DNA from 3 places in the Priestia sp. FSL W8-0524 genome. Region 3 is predicted to be linked to each of the others. Evidence: riboswitches for the same ligand, from Rfam matches in the RefSeq annotation. Region 3 holds a riboswitch; each other region holds the start of a gene.
What was found. A riboswitch is a leader RNA that binds a small molecule or an ion and turns the genes downstream of it on or off. The one in region 3 is predicted to bind S-adenosylmethionine.

Region 1 (6,724 bases), 160 kb from region 3:
GACACTTCACGACCTTTTCGGTCGAAAATATACATCGTATTTGTGACGCCTTGCTCTGTTTTTTTCGCGATCGAACCTGCCACAATATTTACTTCGTTCGTTTTAGCAAATTGAGAGATTAATTGCTTGGCCTGCTGTCCTTCATCATCGGCAATTTCATCTAGCCGCGTCAAATCATAAGCTGTATCCCATAGCTCAGGAAGCACAAGGATGTCAGGGTTTTCTTTTAGAGCTTCCGTCATTTTTTGTTGAATATATTTTCGGTTTTTAGTTGGGTTTCCAAACGCAATATCAAGCTGCAAACACGTGATTTTTACACTCACTTTATCATCCGTCCTTTTTTTAGTAGTTGAAAAAAATGACTTTACAAGTTGAGTATTACAATATATTATTTGTGACTAGAATTTCAAGAATTTTTTGAGAAGGTGTGCGATGATGAAACAATTTGAGCAATCGGAACTATTAAAAAGTTTACCAAAACAATTTTTTGCATCACTTGTAGGCAAGGTAGGAAAAGTAATGGCCCAAGGGCACGACGTTATTAACTTAGGGCAGGGAAATCCTGATCAGCCTACTCCTTCACATATTGTAGAAACACTCCAAAAAGCAAGTGCTAATCCTATGCATCATAAATATTCTCCATTTCGGGGGCACCAGTTTTTGAAAGAGGCCGTTGCGACTTTTTATAAACGAGAATATGGCGTTGATGTGGATCCTGAAAAAGAAGTAGCTATTTTGTTTGGCGGGAAGGGTGGACTTGTTGAAATCCCGCAGTGCTTATTAAACCCTGGAGATACGGTGCTGGTTCCGGATCCTGGATATCCTGATTACTGGTCTGGAGTAGAGCTTGCAAAAGCAAAGATGGAAGTGATGCCGCTCACGGCTGAAAATCATTTTCTGCCCGTATACGAAGAGATAGGTGAACGTGCTAAAGAACAGGCAAAGCTCATGTTTTTAAACTATCCGAATAATCCTACCGGTGCAGTGGCAACGGCAGAATTTTTTGAAGACACCGTGGCGTTTGCTGCCAAGCACGATATTTGTGTGGTACACGACTTTGCCTACGGAGCCATTGGATTTGATGGTAAAAAGCCAATCAGCTTTTTACAGACTCCTGGTGCAAAAGAGACGGGAATTGAAATTTATACTCTTTCTAAAACGTATAACATGGCGGGATGGCGAGTTGGATTTGCTGTAGGAAATGAAAGTGTAGTAGAAGCTATTAATCTTCTTCAAGATCATATGTATGTCAGCCTCTTTGGGGCGGTTCAAGAGGCAGCAGCGGCAGCTCTGTTAGAATCTCAACAATGTGTGAATGATTTAGTTAAGCGCTATGAATCTAGACGCAATACCTTTATTCAAGGGCTTCAAGAAATTGGTTGGGACGTTACATCTCCAGCGGGCTCCTTTTTTGCATGGCTAAAAGTTCCTAAAGGATATACTTCTGAACAATTTTCAGATTTACTTCTTGAAAAAGCCCACGTTGTAGTGGCACCTGGAGTAGGCTTCGGAACATATGGTGAAGGCTATGTGCGCGTAGGACTGCTGACGGATGAAGAGCGCATGAGAGAAGCTGTATCTCGAATAAAAAAATTAAATTTATTTTAAAAACGCATTGACAATCCTTTTTGAGTTGGCTTAATATGTAAGAAGTTAACGAGATTAATAACCGATAAATCCTAGCGGTATTTTTTATTTAGTATATAATCTACGAATTCAATTTAAATAAATAGCAACTTTCTTATTAAGAGTAGGTGGAGGGACTAGCCCGATGAAGCCCGGCAACCGACTTAACGCATGTTAAGCACGGTGCTAATTCTTGCAGCAGCAGCTGAGAGATAAGAAGAGCAACGAAAGCCTCTTCTTAATCACAGAAGAGGTTTTTTTTTATTAACGATATTAAACAGCAAGGGAGTTTTTAGCATAATGAGTGAAATCGTTGCAAGCTACTTACTACATGACAATAAAGGAAATTTTCATAAAAAAGCGGAAGGAATCGCTTTAGGACTAACCGTCGGCTCATGGACAGATCTGCCGCTTTTAGATCAACAGCAGCTTCAAAAGCATAAAGGGCGCGTCGTATCCGTAACTGAGCTTCAAGACTGCGAACGTGTTAACGGATATTTAGGCGGAGAGGTTAAGCAGGCTATTGTCAAAATTGCTTATCCTACTGCCAACTTTTCAAGAGATTTACCGGCTATTTTAGTTACGGTTTTCGGAAAACTATCACTTGATGGAAAAGTGAAATTATTAGACTTGGATTTTCCTGATGAATTATTAGCTGAATTCCCAGGACCGCGCTTTGGAATAGAAGGTATACGAGAGAAACTAGGCGTTTATGACCGTCCGCTTGTGATGAGTATTTTTAAAGGCGTGATTGGAAGAGACATGACGTACTTAACAACTCAGCTGCGTGAGCAAGCGCTTGGCGGAGTGGATTTGGTTAAAGACGACGAGATTTTGTTTGATAGTGAACGAACACCTTTTGAAACTCGCGTTACAGAAGGAAAAAAAGTACTGAATGACGTATACGAAAAAACGGGACACCGCACGCTGTATGCTGTTAATTTAACGGGACGAACGTTTGAATTAAAAGAAAAAGCGAGAAAAGCAGCTGAGCTAGGAGCCGATGCTCTTTTATTCAACGTATTTGCTTACGGGTTAGACGTACTGCAGGCACTTCGAGAAGATGATGAAATTAACTTGCCGATTATGGCACACCCAGCTGTTAGCGGAGCGCTTACGCCATCAGAGTTTTACGGTTTTTCAAATTCATTACTGCTTGGAAAACTATTGCGCTTAGCCGGAGCAGATTTCTCACTGTTTCCATCACCATACGGAAGCGTAGCGCTTTCTCTTGAAGATACGACAGGCATTGCCTACGAATTAACGCGTCCTGTGTACAAATATAAGCAGACTTTCCCGGTTCCTTCAGCAGGAATTCATCCTGGGATGGTACCGCAGCTTGTGAAGGACTTTGGAATCGACAGCATTATTAATGCAGGAGGCGGAGTTCACGGTCATCCAGACGGCGCTATCGGAGGAGGAAAAGCATTCCGTGCGGCGATAGATGGAGTACTCTCTCATCAAACACTAGCCGAAAAAGCGGAAGAATCAAAAGAGTTGCAAAAAGCTTTGCAACTATGGGGAACAGTAGAGGTGAAAGCATGACATCGTTAAAAATCTTTTGTGACTTTGATGGAACAATCACAAATAGCGATAACATTATTGCTATTATGAAACAATTTGCTCCTCCGGAGTGGGAAAGTATTAAAGACGACGTGCTAGCACAGCGCGTCTCCATTCAAGAAGGAGTAGGGCAAATGTTTGCCTTGCTTCCCGTGGAATTAAAGGAAGATATTATTTCTTATATTTTAGAGACGTCTGCTATTCGAGATGGATTTGATGATTTTATTGCCTATACAAAAGAGCATCATATTCCGCTTTATATTGTAAGCGGAGGAATTGACTTTTTTGTAAAACCGCTTTTGGGAAATCGAATTGCAGAAGAAATGCTCTACTGCAACGGATCTGATTTTTCCGGTGAGCATATTTCCATTACGTGGCCTCATACATGTGATAAACAGTGTACAAATGACTGCGGCTGCTGTAAGCCAACGATTATTCGCCATCTTGCAGATGAAAGAGATCATACGGTTGTTATTGGCGATTCAATTACAGATTTGCAGGCTGCCAAATTAGCTGACACTGTCATTGCGCGTGACTTTTTAATTAAAAAATGCGAAGAGCTATCTCTACCGTATCGTCCTTTTTCTACTTTTTATGATGTGATTCACCATTTACAAGAATTAACAGAAGAGGTGAAAGCATGAGTATTATGGCTCAGCAAAGATTACACGAGCTTGCAGATATAAAAGATGAGTTGGCAGAGCGCGATTGGTTCTTCGGTACAAGCGGAAACTTAGCGATTAAAGTGGATCAAAATCCGACAACTTTCTTTGTATCAGCAAGTGGAAAAGATAAAAGAAAACGCACAAATGAAGACTTTTTGTTAGTTGATCAATACGGGAAGCCTGCAGAAGAAACGCATTTAAAGCCTTCTGCTGAAACGCTTTTACACGTTAAGATTTACGAGTCAACGAATGCTGGGTGCAGCCTTCATGTACATACAATCGACAACAACGTGATCTCTGAACTGTACGGAGATGAAGGGTTTATTTCATTCAAAGGCCAAGAAATTATTAAGGCACTGGGTATTTGGGAGGAAGATGCGGAAATTACTGTTCCGATTATTCCGAATTACGCGGATATTCCGACACTAGCAGAAGAATTTTCTCATCATATAAAAGGCGATCAAGGCGCGATTTTAATTCGTAACCACGGAATTACGGTATGGGGCAAAAATGCGTTTGAAACAAAAAAAGCGCTAGAAGCCTATGAATTTCTATTTAGCTACCATGTGAAATTACTATCACTTAAAGGCATTAAGCCAAAGGTGCATTTATAAAAGGAGGAAATAAAAATGGCGCAAATTCGCTTACATGTAAATAATAAAAGAATTGAAACTCAAGAGGAAGTATCAGCTTTTCTGGCAAACAATGAAGTTATTTATGAAAACTGGGATATTACAAAACTTCCAGAAAATCTTCGTGAAAAATATGATTTAACTGATGAAGAAAAAACAGAAATTTTAAACGCTTTTGGTGAGGATATTAAAGATATTTCTGAACGCCGCGGCTATAAAGCGCAAGATGTTATCTCGTTATCGGAATCTACACCAAACATTGATGAATTGTTAAAAAACTTTCAGCGCAAGCATATTCATACAGATGACGAAGTTCGCTTTATCGTAAGCGGTCATGGAATCTTTGTTATTCAAGGAAAAGACGGTGAATTTTTTGATGTTGAATTAGAGCCGGGCGATTTAATTTCAGTACCAGAAAACATTCTTCATTACTTTACACTAATGGAAGATCGTAAAGTAGTCGCTGTGCGAATTTTCGTGACAACTGAAGGATGGGTACCTATTTACGCATAACAACTACTTGTAAAGCATAGGTCATGATCACCCCGCTTTTACATCTAAAAGCGGGGTATTCTTTGGATTATTATAAAACTAACTATTTTTATATGAATAATAAGTTTAATAGGAGGAACACCATGAAAAAGAGTAAAAAAATGCTGTGGCCACTTACTTTGCTCGTGCTTCTAGTTTTTGCGCTGGCTGCCTGCACGAAAGAACAGCCAAGTCTAAACGAGAAAGCACAGGCAGCTCCAGCGCAGCAAGCGGCTTCTGCTAAGCCTGTACAGCAAGAAGGAAAAAAGATTACGAAAGATACAAAAATTGCTCTTATTTCTGAATTTACGTCAGGCACTCACGCTGCTCAGTACATAACAGGTGTGACAAAAGCGGCTAAAAAAGCAGGAGTACAGCTATCCGTTTCTGATTCTAATAATGATCAATCTAAAATGGCGGCGTATTTAGACACGGCTATTAACCAAAATGTTGACGGTATTATGATTGACCACGGCCGGGCTGAAACCCTTGAACCTGGCGTGAAGCGCGCGATTGCAAAAGGGATTCCCGTTATTGCAACAGACGTAGAATTAAAAGTAGAAGGCGTTACAACGATTGACCAAGATGATTATATGCTTGCGCTCCAGGGGCTAAAGCAAATGATGCAGGACATTAACGGAAAAGGAAATATTGTATATGCGTTTGTTGGAGGCTTTGCACCGATGGAAAAACGCGACAGCATTTATAAAATTATGATGAATCGCTATCCAGATGTAAAACAAATTGCCACGTTTGGAAGCGCAACAGACAACACCTCTCTAGACACTCAAAATAAAATGGCGGCTGTATTAAAGCAGTATCCAAATAAAGGAGACATTGCAGCCGTTTGGGCACCTTGGGACGAATTTGCAAAAGGAGTCACAAGAGCGATTAAAGAAGCAGGACGAGATGAGATTAAGGTATATGGAGTGGACTTATCTGATGAAGACCTGCAAATGATGCAGGCAAAAAACAGCCCGTGGAAAGCGTCAGCTGCTGTAAACCCAGCTTCAGTAGGAGAAAAGCAGGTTGACCTGCTTCTTAAAAAGATTTCCGGTCAAGAGATCCCTCGTTATTATTCCTTTGATCCGGTTTTAGTCAAACAAACTGACTTGCCTAATCAAACGATTAATATGGACCAGCTTAGTCAGTACGTAGAAGAATGGGGTAAAAAAGAGTAGAAGTGGAGGGACAGACATGACGAACGAGCTTTCAATGAAGAACATTACAAAAAACTTTGGTTCTTTTCAAGCGCTGAACAAAGTTGATTTTACTGTTCAAAAAGGGGAAATTCATGCTTTATTGGGAGCCAATGGTGCCGGTAAAAGTACGTTGATGAAAATATTGTGCGGAGCTTACGACGAGTACGAAGGAAAGATTTACAAAGACGGAGGAGAAATCTCTATTTCTTCTCCTAAAGAAGCGAAGAGCCACGGCATCGGCATTGTACACCAAGAAGTCGATGTAGCGCTGATTCCTTCGCTATCAGTAGCTGAAAACATTGTGTTAGACGTGCAGGTTTCTAAGAAAAGTAAGACATTTGTAAACTGGAAATCTATTTATAAGAAAGCGGAAGAAGCTCTTTCTTTACTTGGTTCTTCTTTATCCGTTAAAAAAAATGTTGTTGATCTAACTCTATCAGAAAAACAGCAGGTGCTTATTGCACGTGCAATTGTACAGAATGTTGATTATTTAATTTTGGATGAA
Region 2 (6,724 bases), 210 kb from region 3:
TCATTCTTTACGTTAAAAGAATCGTTACGAAAAGAACCTCCTGCCAAAATACAGACATCCAGATGGCATGACTTCACGTCAGATTTTCAAGGAGCTATGAAGTATTTATATGTTCTTTCATTTTTAGCTACTTTTACGCTCGCTGGTTTAGAAGCTACTTTTCAATTTTTTCAAATAGCGAAAATCAATGCTACTCCCACGACAATCGGATGGATGTTTATGGCGAGCGGTTTAACTCAAGCCCTGATTCAAGGCGGTGTACTGCAGCGATTTAAAAAAGGAAATGAAAAAAAACTGATGGCTATTGGCTTATTGGTTTCAGCAATAGGATTTACGTCTATTTTGTTATCTTCTAGTGCCGTTAATGCTACCTTATTTCTGTGCATATTTACAGCAGGAAATGCCCTTATTCGTCCTTGTGTCCTCTCATTAATTACGATGAGAACCAAAGTAGGATATGGCTCTGCTTCAGGGTTAACTGCCTCAATGGATAGCTTAGGGCGTATTTTTGGCCCTCTGCTTGGTGCATTTGCCTTTAAACTCAATATGACGCTGCCTTTTATTATCGGAGCAGTTGTCACTTTAGCTGCTTTACTGCTGATTCAGCGTCATACAGCTCTAGATTATTCTGAGCAAACACTATCATCATAGAGGCTGAAACAAAAGTATTTTAGCTGAAGGAAGATCCGAACGATGAATCGAGATTCTTGATGGAGAATCCAACGCGTTCGGATTTTTTTATTGCTATGGTAAACGTAAGTTTCATGTATGTAGGTACTTCTAGCTGGTGATTGGAGGGCAAGGCGAAGACTCCTGCGGAAAGCGAAGCCTTGTAGGGAAATCAACAGCCGATTCCTACTAGCTCATGTAGCCAATTTGTTAGTCTTTGGATTAATCTAGCTATGTCTCAATCTCTTTTCATCGTTACTAACACAAGATTATCCGCAGCTGCAGTGTGTTTTATAATTGAAAACCGATGAGCTTCGTATAGCTTAATCGCAGGTGTATTTTTTTCGGCTGTGGAAACCATACACTCACATTCTGAATATCTTTGAAGTACATATGTTAAAAGACGGCTTCCGATTCCTTTTCGAAAGTAACGAGGACGCACAACAAGGCGGCAAATCGTTAATCGCTCATTTTCTTTTTCAAACGACAGCACGCCTGCTAGCTTACCTTCAATTATTTCTCCGATAAACACTTCCTTGCTTTTCATAACATCTTCTTTGCTTTCTGTAAGCTGAGGAATATCTGAAAAGCTAATGAGCCTTGCTTCTTCTTGATAAGCTTCTACTTGCACAGCTACTATTTGAAGAGCGATATCCACTCTTTGATGTTCGAGGATTTGAAGCATGAAAACCACTCCATTTCTTTCACAAATTTAGACAAATTCCATGTTTTCACTATATCCAAACACCTTCCTTGTACATATTGTATTATGTACCGAATTAGCCAGGAGGTGTTTATATGCATATCACTGCTGAAAGAATTAGAGAAGCAACAGAAGCACTTGCTTCTACTGAGCTTGAAACATTTATGTACCAAGAGCCAACTGCTCTTCACAGACGTTCTCGTCGTCGTTCTACTCGTCGTTCTACTCGCCGTTCTACTCGCCGCACTACTCGTCGCACTACTCGTCGCACTACTCGCCGCACTACTCGTCGCACTACTCGCCGTTCTACTCGTCGCACTACTCGCCGTTCTACTCGCCGTTCTAGCCGTCGCCGCTGTCGCTGCGGTTCACCTTGCTGCTCATATCCATGGTTTAATAAATCATTTGGCTGCTGCTTTAAAGGGCATGGCTGCCGTCGCTAACTAACTCTAAAGCAAGCCGAGTCTAAAACATACGCGGCTTGCTTTTTTCAAGATTTTTATTTTACATAATCATTCGTTTTACTCTTCTTAAAAAAGAAAACAAAGTATAATAGTGGGAAAGAATCTCTCTTAAAAGGAGGCCTACCCATGCACTTATCTTTTGATCATCTTGTTCATTTTTCACCTGATCCTATTAAAGCTCAGAAAGAACTAAACGAATACGGAATCAATGTTATTAAAGGCGGTACCCATGAAAAATGGGGCACTTTTAACACGTTGGCTTATTTTCACCTGAGCTATATTGAGTGGCTTGGGCTTACAGATATCGCATTAGCTCAAACAGTTACAGATAATGATCTTATTCAGCAGCTTGTTAACGAACATACGCCGTTTGGTCATTTTGGGCGATTTGCCCTTCGTACAGATGATATGGATTTGCTCATAACCGAGCTGAAAGACAAGGGCTACACTGTAAAAGGCCCTGTAGCGGGGTCTCGTCAAACTAATGATGGAGAAAGACTTCAATGGCAAATGTGTTTTATTGAAGATGACCATGATGCCCTCCCTTTTCCTTTCTTTATTGAGTGGGGTGAACCAGAAGAAAAACGCAAGCCAAAGCTAGCTGCTCTTTCTTCCCATCAAGCCGGTCAGCTGCAGCTAAAAAACATTTACTGTGCTGTACATAACCTTGAAGAATCCATCAGCAAATGGACAAAACTGCTGGACGTTCAGGCTGGCGAAAGCTACAAAGACTCTTTACTTGATGCACGTTGTCAAAAACTATATGTCAATAAAGGAAACCTTATTTTTTGCAGCGGAACACAAGGTGTTGTCCACGATACATTAAAAAAAGTTGGAGAGCGTCCATTTTTGGTTGAATTGGATCACGCTCTAACACCGCAACAAATTACCGTACAAGGAGCTTCTTTTAAATTCAACAAATAAACATCCGCGGGCGGATGTTTATTTCTGTGCTTCTTTTATAGCTTGATAAATGAAGTGAGGCAAAATCTCAAAGGAATACTGAACGTCTAATCTTTCGGTCCATTGATGCGCATCTCTTCCCAGCGGTCCAATGTTCAGCACCGGCATCTTCAGCTCCTCTAGCTCTTCTAGCGGGATATGATATCCTTTATTCCATAGAGGCATATTGGCTACTAACGTGTTAAATGTATGAAGCGGGTGCTGCAGGCTGGCATAGCTTAAATCCGAAATTCCGCCAAAATAACTTTGTTCAACTAGCTCCACTTGGAATTGCTCTTTGGCAGTTGCCTGTACGTTTGACAAAATCTTTTGTACAAAGAGATCATCATGTGAACAAACGGCCGGGTAAAAAGGCGGCGTAAAAAATAAGACTATCATCGGAGCTGCTTCTTTACATAAACCAGCTAAAGAGTTTACTAATTTAATGGTTTTATTTCTGTCATCATCTTCTTGTGCCAAAAGTGCCGCTTCCATTTCTTGCACATATTTTTCACCATGCTGTTTGACTGCATGAGTATAAAGTTCTTCATACGTCCATACGTTCACGTCAAGGGATGAACCCTCCATTCCCACAGCGTACTGCCGAGCAGCTTTATTATAATGTTTTTTTACATTCAAAGCCGCTTTGTCAGCCGATTTCAACAGCAGATCTGTTACTTCTTTAAGAGAGCGGTTTAACATAAATAAATTAAATAATACAACGGCAGAGTGCGGAACTTGAACGGAATACTCTTCTTTTAAATCTTTTTGTATCAGCACAGTAGGAGGTGGACTCGTTTCATCTCTTACTTTTTCGCAAAAATCAACGTTTAGTTCTATTTCTGTTGTTAAATAAGAAGCTAGTAAATTAGCATTCAAACCAGCTAGCGGTTCCCCTACATGAGTTTCTTTTCCATAACACAAAAAGCTTGGCATGATCTTGCCAATCGATCCTGAGTACACATAGTTCGTTTGATCACCAGGATAGCGGCTGAACACTGGTTCTGCATTTAGCATGAGAGAAAAATCCAGCTGATGTTTGCACGCAAGTTCTAAAAGAACAGGCACTGCTTTTCTCATTCCGAGCGAATTTACTTCTTCATCCGGTACCGACAGAAGCAGGATGTTTCCGTCAAACTCTCCGTTGCATGCTCGTTCAATCATACTGATATGCAGAGCAATACCTGCTTTCATGTCCATCGTTCCTCGGCCAAAAAGCCAGTCTCCTTTTATCATATCTTTTTGTACGTGCGCCGGAACTTGTTCCATATCATTATAAAAAGTACTCGTTAACGTATCAGCGTGAAAAGCATCCTTTTTCCACTGTCCATAATCTTGTACATCCACTACGTCGTAATGACTGACTAATACAACTGTTTTATTCGTATTTTTCCCTTCAACAAAAGCTGTGACAATCGATCGCCCGTCTCCTGTTGAATGAAGCTCAACTTGCTCGTTTTTTTGAAAGTAAGGCAGCTTCAATAAATACGCCGCTATCGATTCAGCCATTTCCACTTCTGCCATCGTTCCTGTCACGCTAGGTATAGAAACCAATTCGCTTACAAGCTTCTTTAACTGTTCTTTTGTTTGATACAAAGATGTTTTGTTCGACATACCCTTCATCTCTTTCCTTTTTCTAAATTTTCCATCAAACAAAACGATTCGTCAATCCCTTTGACAGAGACCCTTTCATTCTATCCCTATGTATCATAGTATGCGCTTCCTTGACGCACATGATAAAAAAAGAGTGCGCGGCTAGGGCTAGCACCGCACACTCTTTTTTTACTTTTCGTCATCTTCTAAAAAGTCTAGGATACGATCAATAAGCTGTTCGCTTCCTGCATCGTTTCCATGTTCAAGAGACATTTCCATTTCAATGCTCCTTTCATAAAATATTCTTGTTTTATAACATACCACAATTCATTTCGAATGTAACCTTTAATTTGTGTAAAAATTTCGACAATTTATGATTAATTTTAAAACCTAGTGAGTAATGATTATACCCACCAGATTCTTCAATTGTCAAAAAACATGCTTTCTATTTAAAAACACTTTAAAAATAGAGGCGCGAGCAGACTTCTATAAAAGACAGCCTACTCGCTCAAGCTTGGAACAGCATGATGAATAAATTTCTAGTTCATTTGCTTTTTGTACATCTTTAATATCTATGCCTACAGCATATGTACGAACATGGTTTTCGACCACAATTTCATAAAATGTTTCTAATTCACGATAAGCTACTTGATAATGCTTTCCTAATAATTTTACGGCTTCCTTTAATGCTTTCTCTCCTGTATGTGCTGCAACTGCTGTATGACTCATAAAACCCTCTCCTTTTAGAAAAATAAAAAAAACTCATTTTGCTTTGATGCAAAATGAGTTTTTCACCCGTTTTATCACCCAAAGCACATGCTTTGCTGGTAGGAGCACCTTACATTCGTAGGTTGCTGTGGAGTCAAAGAGCCAGATCTCTCGTCCACTCGTGATAACTTTTTTAATTTAAAATTTATTTTATCAAACAATTCCATCCGCGTAAATAGAAAAATAAAAATATTTTAATTTTTTTGGTAATGGAATGAATTCAAAAAGTCAAAGCTTAGATTAGCAAAATAAGAAGCTGCTACAAGTAATGCCTCTTCATTTAATGAAAAAGAAGGATGGTGCCATTCATATTCTCCAGCCGTACCCATCCATACAAAAAATCCTGGTACACGCTGCTGATATACGGCAAAATCTTCTCCTCCAGGCGATTGTTCAGCTTCTACGACTTGATAACTAAGATTCTCTGCAGCGTTAATAACCAATTTTTCCAGCGTATCATCATTGTTTACTACAGGAAGATACGGATACCATTTAACGTCTACTGAAGCCCCGAAAGCTGCTCCAATCCCTTCAGCAGTTCGTTTCATAAGAGCCGGTATTTTTTCTCTCGCTTCTTCTTGAAAGGTACGCACCGTTCCTTCAAGCGTTACTTTGTCAGGAATGACGTTCCACGAGCTCCCTCCGTGGATTTGAGTTATGCTGACAACAACATTTTGAAATGGGCTGAGATTACGGCTGACAATGGTTTGTAAACTAGTAACAATTTGACCAGCAGCAGCAATCGGATCTACTGTTTTTTCTGGAATACCTGCGTGACCGCCTACTCCTTTGACGTCAATTTCAAAACGATCAACGCTTGCCATTAAAGGTCCCGATTTGACACCAATGGTTCCTACAGGAAGATTCGGTTTGTTATGCATTCCAAATATCGCTTCTACTCCTTCGAGCACACCTTTTTCAACGAGCATTTTTGCCCCAGAAGCCGTTTCTTCGGCCGGTTGAAAGATAAATCGAACCGTACCGCAAAGCTCCTGCTGACGCTCTTTGAGAAGAATGGCTGCTCCGATTATAGAAGCCGTATGAAAATCATGTCCGCATGCGTGCATAACACCGTTCACTTCAGAAGCAAATGGCAGATTGGTTTTTTCTTCAATTGGCAGCGCATCAATATCAGCTCGAATAGCGATAGTAGGTCCCGGCTTTCCTCCCACAATTTCCGCTACTGCTCCCACGTCTAAATGGAATGCATCCGCTATAGAAATATCGTAGTGCTTTAACCACTTTTTAATACGTTTAGTTGTTTCATATTCTTTCATTGAAAGCTCTGGAAACCGGTGCAGCTCACGGCGTATGTCTATTAGCGTATTTAGTAGTAATTGATCTGTCATATTTATCACTCTTTCACATTTCTTAATTTAGACCACTTCTCTATCTTTTACGACAAAGAGTGTACCTCATTGAATTTTTTATAAAGAAATACGGTCGTATAGCCTTGTGCAAGGTGCTTTTCTTTAGCTTGAACATATCCTTTTCGTTCATACATCTCAACTAACCAAGGATGTTCTTTTGCTGTTCCTAAAGACACACCTGGCGATTTAAACGTATTCTTTATTACCTCTTCCTC
Region 3 (6,724 bases):
TGCATGGCGAGTAGTGCTCGTTTCATGCATAAAAAATGCATAAAGGGGAGATTTGGTGGATATTGGTGTTTATATTTCACTGGGCATTTATTTTGTAGGAATGCTCGGAATAGGATGGTATGCCTACACAAAAACAACTCAAGACGTATCGGGTTACATGCTAGGCGGACGCGGACTAGGTCCGGCTGTTACTGCGCTTTCAGCAGGTGCTTCAGATATGAGCGGATGGATGTTAATGGGCCTTCCTGGATCCATGTACGTGACAGGTCTTTCAAGTTTATGGCTTGCAGTAGGTTTATCTATTGGTGCTTATTTAAATTATTTAATCCTCGCTCCGCGTCTTCGCACTTATACGGAAGTAGCGAATGACTCCATTACAATTCCGGACTTTTTTGAAAATCGCTTTGGGGACCATGCCAAGGTTCTTCGAACAGTATCAGCGATTGTTATCTTTATTTTCTTCACTCTTTACACTTCAGCTGGTATGGTATCAGGCGGAAGATTATTCGAATCGGCATTTGGTTTAAATTACCAAATAGGACTATTTGTAACGGCTGCTGTCGTTATTGCCTATACTCTGTTCGGCGGTTTCTTAGCCGTTAGTTTAACAGATTTTGTGCAAGGCGTTATTATGTTCATTGCCCTTGTTTTAGTGCCTATTGTAGCCTTTACTGACTTAGGCGGCGTTGGAACAACAATGGATATTGTAAAAAATATCGATCCAACTTACCTTGATTTATTTAAAGGTACAACCGTAGTAGGGATTATTTCTTTTTTAGCCTGGGGACTTGGCTATTTTGGTCAACCTCATATTATCGTTCGCTTTATGGCGATCTCTTCTATTAAAGAATTAAAGCCTGCCCGTCGTATCGGTATGAGCTGGATGATTCTATCAATCATTGGCGCTATGTTAACGGGTCTTGTTGGAATTGCTTATGTGGATCAAACTGGGATGAAACTTGGGGATCCTGAAACAATCTTTATTAAATTTGCTGATGTTTTATTTAATCCATTAATTACTGGATTTTTATATGCAGCTTTATTGGCAGCGATTATGAGTACTATTTCTTCTCAGCTGCTTGTAACGGCAAGCTCTGTTACAGAAGATTTTTATAAAACATTTTTCCGACGTAAAGCCTCTGACAAAGAGCTTGTAACAGTCGGAAGAGCTGCGGTTTTAGGTGTTGCAATTATTGGTATTTTGCTTTCTTTAAAGCCTAGTGATACGATTTTAGGACTTGTCGGATACGCATGGGCCGGATTTGGTTCTGCATTTGGCCCGGCCATTTTACTAAGTCTTTACTGGAAGCGTATGACTAGATGGGGAGCCCTTGCAGGAATGATTGTAGGTGCAGCTACAGTATTAATTTGGGTAAATACTCCATTGAAAGATGCCCTTTACGAAATGATTCCTGGATTTTTCTTAAGCTTGCTGGCTGTTATTGTAGTAAGTCTGTTAACAAAAAAGCCTTCAGAAGCTGTAGAAGATCAATTTAGAAACATGGAAAGCGTATTAGAACAGCATACAAAATAGTAAAAAAAGTACACAAGTTACGACTTGTGTACTTTTTGCTTTTAATGCAAGCCCTGCAGTCATATATATGTACTAAAGACGGATTAAGGAGGGTTTTTACATGCAACATTCTTATTTCCCTTACGAACCTACACAGCCACTGCGCGTAGATACACAAAATAGAGAAATTAAAGTAACTGGTGAAGGAACTGCTTCAGCCATTCCAAATGAAATTTCCATGACGATTGGAACGCGCACGGAAAACCGAGACGTTCAAGAAGCCTTAAAAGAAAATTCAGCTGTTTCAAATACTCTGCTGCAAGAGATGAAAAAACTTGGAATCAACGACCAGCAAATTGAAACAGCTTCATTCACTATAAATCCTAAATATGATTACAGCGATGGAAAATCGACTCTTACGGGATACGAAGTACAGCATTTGTTTAGAGTAAGAGTACAAGATGTAAAACAAGCTGGCGATGTTTATAACGCTACGTTTTCAAGCGGAGCCAACGTAGCGCAAGATCTTCAATTTCACGTTACAAATGATGATAAATATGAACAAGAAGCGATAAGTAAAGCTTTGCTTAACGCTAAAGAAAAGGCCTTTACCATTGCCAACACGCTGCAGCTCCCTATTAACCAAATCCCCATTTTAATCGAAGAAGGCCCCGTCTATCAGTCATCTGGCTCCTCGCCTAAGTTATTAGCAGCCTCTCCCCCTATCCAAGCTCAGTCCTTGACTGTATCCGCTTCTGTAAAAGTTACGTACACGTATTAATACTTATGATAAACTATAGATTATTATAATGAAGAAACTAATCTAAAGGAGCTCTTTGCACAATGACTTCTGAACATTTACTAGCAGCTTATCAGACCCTATGGTTGAACCGTTCTTTCGCTTCTAAACAAGCCCTGACAAGTGAAGATCAGCTTCACGAAGCCATTCTGAAAGATTTAAAAGATGAAATGACTCATCCACGAGTTCGGCAAACACCGTATGTAAAATATCATCTTGGCATAAAAAGAATTCTAAACAGCAGTCTTTCCTCTGATGAAAAAGTTGCGCTTACGTCCCTATACACAAACCTTTTAGATAGCTGTATATAACAAAAAAAGGACTCCCTTAATGGAAGTCCTTTTTTTATTTAATTAACGCTTTTTCTTCTAAGCTTTGAAAAACAGCGTTAAAGTCTTGCTTCAAATCCTCGAATTCCTCTAACCCTACTGAAAGGCGAAGAAGTGAATCAGTAATTCCTTTTTCTTCACGTACTTCTTTTGGGATACTTGCATGAGACATTGTTGCAGGATGCGTGAGAATGGATTCAACTGCACCTAGACTAACGCCAATTGCAGCTAATTTGACTCCTTGTAAAATATGTCGTGCTACTTTTTCATCCTGCACTTGGAAAGAAATCATAGCTCCGTATCCATTTGCTTGTTCTGAAATGAGTTTGTGGTCCGGATGACTTTTTAAGCCTGGGTAGTATACACGGCTCACTAGAGATTGTTCTTCAAGCCACTTTGCAAACTGCAGCGCTGTTTTTAACTGCTGATCTAAACGAACTTTTAATGTCTTAATGCCTCGAAGCAGTAAAAAACAATCCTGTGGCCCCAAGATAGCACCAAAAGCATTTTGTACAAACTTTACTTCTTCCGCTAGCTTTTCATCGCTTACTACAACTAAACCGCCAATGACGTCACTGTGGCCGCTGATATATTTTGTAGCACTATGAATGACAATATTTACACCAAGGTCAATCGGCTGCTGTAGATAAGGTGTTAAAAACGTGTTATCCACAATTGTAAGGAGATTGTGCTCCTTCGCCAAACTTGCTACTGCTTTAATATCCGTTACCTGTAAAAATGGATTTGAAGGGCTTTCGATATAGATAGCCTTCGTATCTTTTGTGATAGCTTCTTCTACTTTCTCAACCTTCGTTGTATCAACAAAAGTTGTTTTGATACCAAACTTTGAAAATAATCGTGTTAATACACGATATGTCCCGCCGTACGTATCGTGTGAAACTAAAATTTCATCCCCTGATTCAAAAATAGATAACACCGATGAAATAGCAGCCATACCTGATGAAAAAGCAAAACCAGCGTATCCATTTTCTAGCTGAGCAATAGTGTTTTCTAAAGCCTCACGCGTTGGGTTTCCTGAACGAGAATAGTCATAGCGACCGTTGTTCGTCTCATCTTCTTGGTTAAATGTAGATACTTGATAAATAGGTACGTTAACCGCTCCAAAATGACCGTCAATTCCTGTATTTGCATGAATTAAGTTCGTACCAAATCTATGTTTATTATTGTTGGTATGCATCAAATGCCTCCTTCAAATCTTTAATTAAATCATCTGCGTGCTCAATTCCAACTGATAATCGAAGTAAACAGTTTGTTACTCCGACACGATTTCGAATTTCCTCCGGAATGTCAGCGTGTGTTTGACGAGCTGGGAATGTCATTAAACTTTCCACGCCTCCTAAGCTTTCTGCAAATGTAATAACTTTAACATTTTCTAAAAGTACTGACACGATGTCAGGGTGTGAGACAGCAAAAGAAATCATGCCTCCAAATCCAGTTGCTTGTTTCTTCATGATTTCATAGCCCGGATGTGTTTCAAGACCAGGGTAATACACTTTTTCCACGAGATCATGAGCAGTAAGCCAATTTGCAATTTTCAGTGCGTTTTCGTTATGTTTTTCCATACGAAGCGCTAGCGTCTTAATACCGCGCAATAACAGCCAGCTATCTTGTGGACCTAAGATTGCCCCAGCTGCATTTTGATAAAAACGAATTTTTTCTCCTAAGCTACTACATCGAGCGACTACAAGACCAGCAACTACATCATTATGACCCCCAATGTATTTGCTTGCACTATGTATCACAATATCTGCTCCAAGCTCTAAAGGACGCTGATAGTAAGGGGACATGAATGTATTGTCAATGATAGTAAGCAAATCATGCTGTTTAGCTAACGCAATTGCTTCTGGCAAATCAGTCACGTGCATCATTGGATTTGTAGGTGTTTCAATGAATAAAGCTTTCGTGTTGGGACGAAGCGCATCTTTTACTTGCTCGAGATGGGCTGTGTTGACGTACGAAACAGTAATTCCTTGCTCTGAAAAGATTTCATTTAGTACTCGGTACGTTCCTCCGTATAAATCCTCTGATACAATTAAATGATCTCCGTTTTTAAATAGCGCTAAAACTGACATTACACCCGCCATTCCTGAAGCGAATGCTACTCCTACTTCGCCTTTTTCTAAAGCAGCAATTGCTTCTTCCAATGCCGTACGAGTAGGATTTGCCGTACGTGCATAGTCAAATCCTGTACTTTGCCCTAAAGCAGGATGAGCAAATGTTGATGCTTGGTAAATGGGTGTTGTAATAGAACCTGTTGAAGGGTCACGACCTACTCCTGAACGAACTAATAAAGTTTCAATTTTCATCTATTTCTCTCCTTAACTCAAAATAAAAAACACTCTTCACAGATGGAAGAGTGTTCGTTTATACACGATTTCTCTCATCTGTTAGAACAATACTGATGTTCCACAGGAATTAGCACCGTTCAAATGAATGTTTCATTTGATGGTTGCCGGGCATCGCAGGGCCAGTCCCTCCGCCACTCTTGATAAGAGTTCTATATAATTGTTGGTGGTTAACGTTTGTTGTTACTAACTTTAATAAAGATTTTCTTTATTGTCAACATAATTTTCTAAAAAATTTAAATCATCTCATTTGTTTATTCAATATACTTGTCCTGATAAGTACATAAAAAAAGAGACGACACCGAGGTCTCTTTTTCTAAGGCAAGTGCACAGATTTTACGTGAGCTAACTTCCAATACATACTTTCTCCATTTGCCGTAATTAGTTCAACAATATTATTAGAAACTTCTTTAAGTACGCCAATTTTTTCTGATTGATCCCCTAAATCTAATACGACCAGTTGATTTTCATATTTTTTAAGCTGCTCTTCAAAGTTTCTGACAAAAGGTGCAGAGGCAGGCCTTACTGGGAGCTCTTTGTCACTTAAAGAATAAGGGGTTAACTCATTACTATAAGGGGTAAGCCATTTCAAATGATGTAGAGAAACAAAGACATTTTTATACACTGGAGAATAAAACACAAGATAATCATTCAGCACGCTTGTAATATAGCCATGCAATGATTTTCCTCCTGTTACATAAATTTCAATAAATTTCCCTTTTGCCTGCTGTAAAATATTACGATAAGAAATCCGCTGACTTTCTTCTATTAAGTTCTCTTCTATGGTTCGTAAAGGTGTATAATCTTCTTCTGAAACCTCTCGTAAGCGATGTATGTGTAAAAGAGGAATATACAAATAATCATGTCCATTATATAAAACCATTACATCTAACCCGAGATCAACAAGTTTTCCTACAAACGTTGTTTTACCTGATATATCGACTTCAACAATTTTATCAATATAATGATTCATACTCATACTCATTCTCCTCCTTTTTCCTATATGATAGAAAAGGTGCTTTATAAGCACCTTTTATGTTCCAGTTCATCATGCTTTCCAACGATAATTTTTCGTTTTAATAACTTTTTCACCTGGTGTTGAAGAGCGTGAACCCGTACGGCGACCTCCCGAGCGATCGTCTGTGCGACCTCCTGTACGTCTTCCGGTACGGTCTCCAGTACGGCCATCCGTGCGACCTCCGGTTCTATCTACAGTAGTTGATTCTTGCACAGAATCTTCTTCATTTGTATCTCCATTTTGCTCAGAATTTTCTTCATTTTGCTTGAAAGATCCTTTTGATCCTAAGGCAATGGTTTTTACGTGTCTTGGTTGTAAACGTAGAACTTGATTATTTTGTACAAGAGTAAAGTTTCCATTGCGACTTTGAACTAACACACCTTCTACAGCCTCTGGCCCTCCGCCGTTAATAGCTACCCATCTATGCGAAAACTCTTCAAACAGTTCATTGAAACTTTTCGCTTTAATATACTCAGGTGTCTCTTCAACTAATAATGGGTTTTGCGGAACAACAGGCGTATTTTTGCTTACAACTTCACTTACACTCTTTATGTGCTCTACATTGATATAAACGACGCCGTCATCTTCTGTTAGTAATACGACATACGCAGATTCAAATGAGCCTAATACATCAAGGATCTTACCCAATTTTTTCTCTGGCCCTCCTTGATTTATTTGCACTTGTTTATCTTTCATCAA

Region 1: linked by a shared signal. The riboswitch ahead of mtnW (2,3-diketo-5-methylthiopentyl-1-phosphate enolase) and the one ahead of NST66_RS05700 (trans-sulfuration enzyme family protein) in region 3 are both predicted to bind S-adenosylmethionine.
Region 2: linked by a shared signal. The riboswitch ahead of NST66_RS04635 (hypothetical protein) and the one ahead of NST66_RS05700 (trans-sulfuration enzyme family protein) in region 3 are both predicted to bind S-adenosylmethionine.

Annotation. Positions count from the first base shown of each region.
Region 1 is NZ_JBBOUG010000001.1:988,766-995,489, forward strand. Features, by position in the region: gene NST66_RS04870 (carbon-nitrogen family hydrolase) at 1-323, opposite strand, end outside; gene NST66_RS04875 (pyridoxal phosphate-dependent aminotransferase) at 436-1,608, shown strand; SAM riboswitch class I at 1,739-1,845, shown strand; gene mtnW (2,3-diketo-5-methylthiopentyl-1-phosphate enolase) at 1,927-3,171, shown strand; gene NST66_RS04885 (2-hydroxy-3-keto-5-methylthiopentenyl-1-phosphate phosphatase) at 3,168-3,833, shown strand; gene NST66_RS04890 (methylthioribulose 1-phosphate dehydratase) at 3,830-4,468, shown strand; gene NST66_RS04895 (1,2-dihydroxy-3-keto-5-methylthiopentene dioxygenase) at 4,484-4,999, shown strand; gene NST66_RS04900 (sugar ABC transporter substrate-binding protein) at 5,122-6,198, shown strand; gene NST66_RS04905 (sugar ABC transporter ATP-binding protein) at 6,215-6,724, shown strand, end outside.
Region 2 is NZ_JBBOUG010000001.1:937,825-944,548, reverse strand. Features, by position in the region: gene NST66_RS04660 (MFS transporter) at 1-651, shown strand, start outside; gene NST66_RS04655 (GNAT family N-acetyltransferase) at 908-1,354, opposite strand; gene NST66_RS04650 (CotG/ExsB N-terminal domain-containing protein) at 1,468-1,815, shown strand; gene NST66_RS04645 (VOC family protein) at 1,963-2,760, shown strand; gene NST66_RS04640 (M20/M25/M40 family metallo-hydrolase) at 2,779-4,392, opposite strand; gene NST66_RS04635 (hypothetical protein) at 4,858-5,100, opposite strand; SAM riboswitch class I at 5,169-5,270, opposite strand; gene NST66_RS04630 (amidohydrolase) at 5,334-6,488, opposite strand; gene NST66_RS04625 (GNAT family N-acetyltransferase) at 6,536-6,724, opposite strand, start outside.
Region 3 is NZ_JBBOUG010000001.1:1,147,595-1,154,318, reverse strand. Features, by position in the region: gene putP (sodium/proline symporter PutP) at 56-1,534, shown strand; gene NST66_RS05715 (SIMPL domain-containing protein) at 1,635-2,294, shown strand; gene NST66_RS05710 (hypothetical protein) at 2,357-2,623, shown strand; gene NST66_RS05705 (trans-sulfuration enzyme family protein) at 2,658-3,839, opposite strand; gene NST66_RS05700 (trans-sulfuration enzyme family protein) at 3,823-4,968, opposite strand; SAM riboswitch class I at 5,040-5,157, opposite strand; gene NST66_RS05695 (hypothetical protein) at 5,324-5,986, opposite strand; gene NST66_RS05690 (hypothetical protein) at 6,056-6,724, opposite strand, start outside.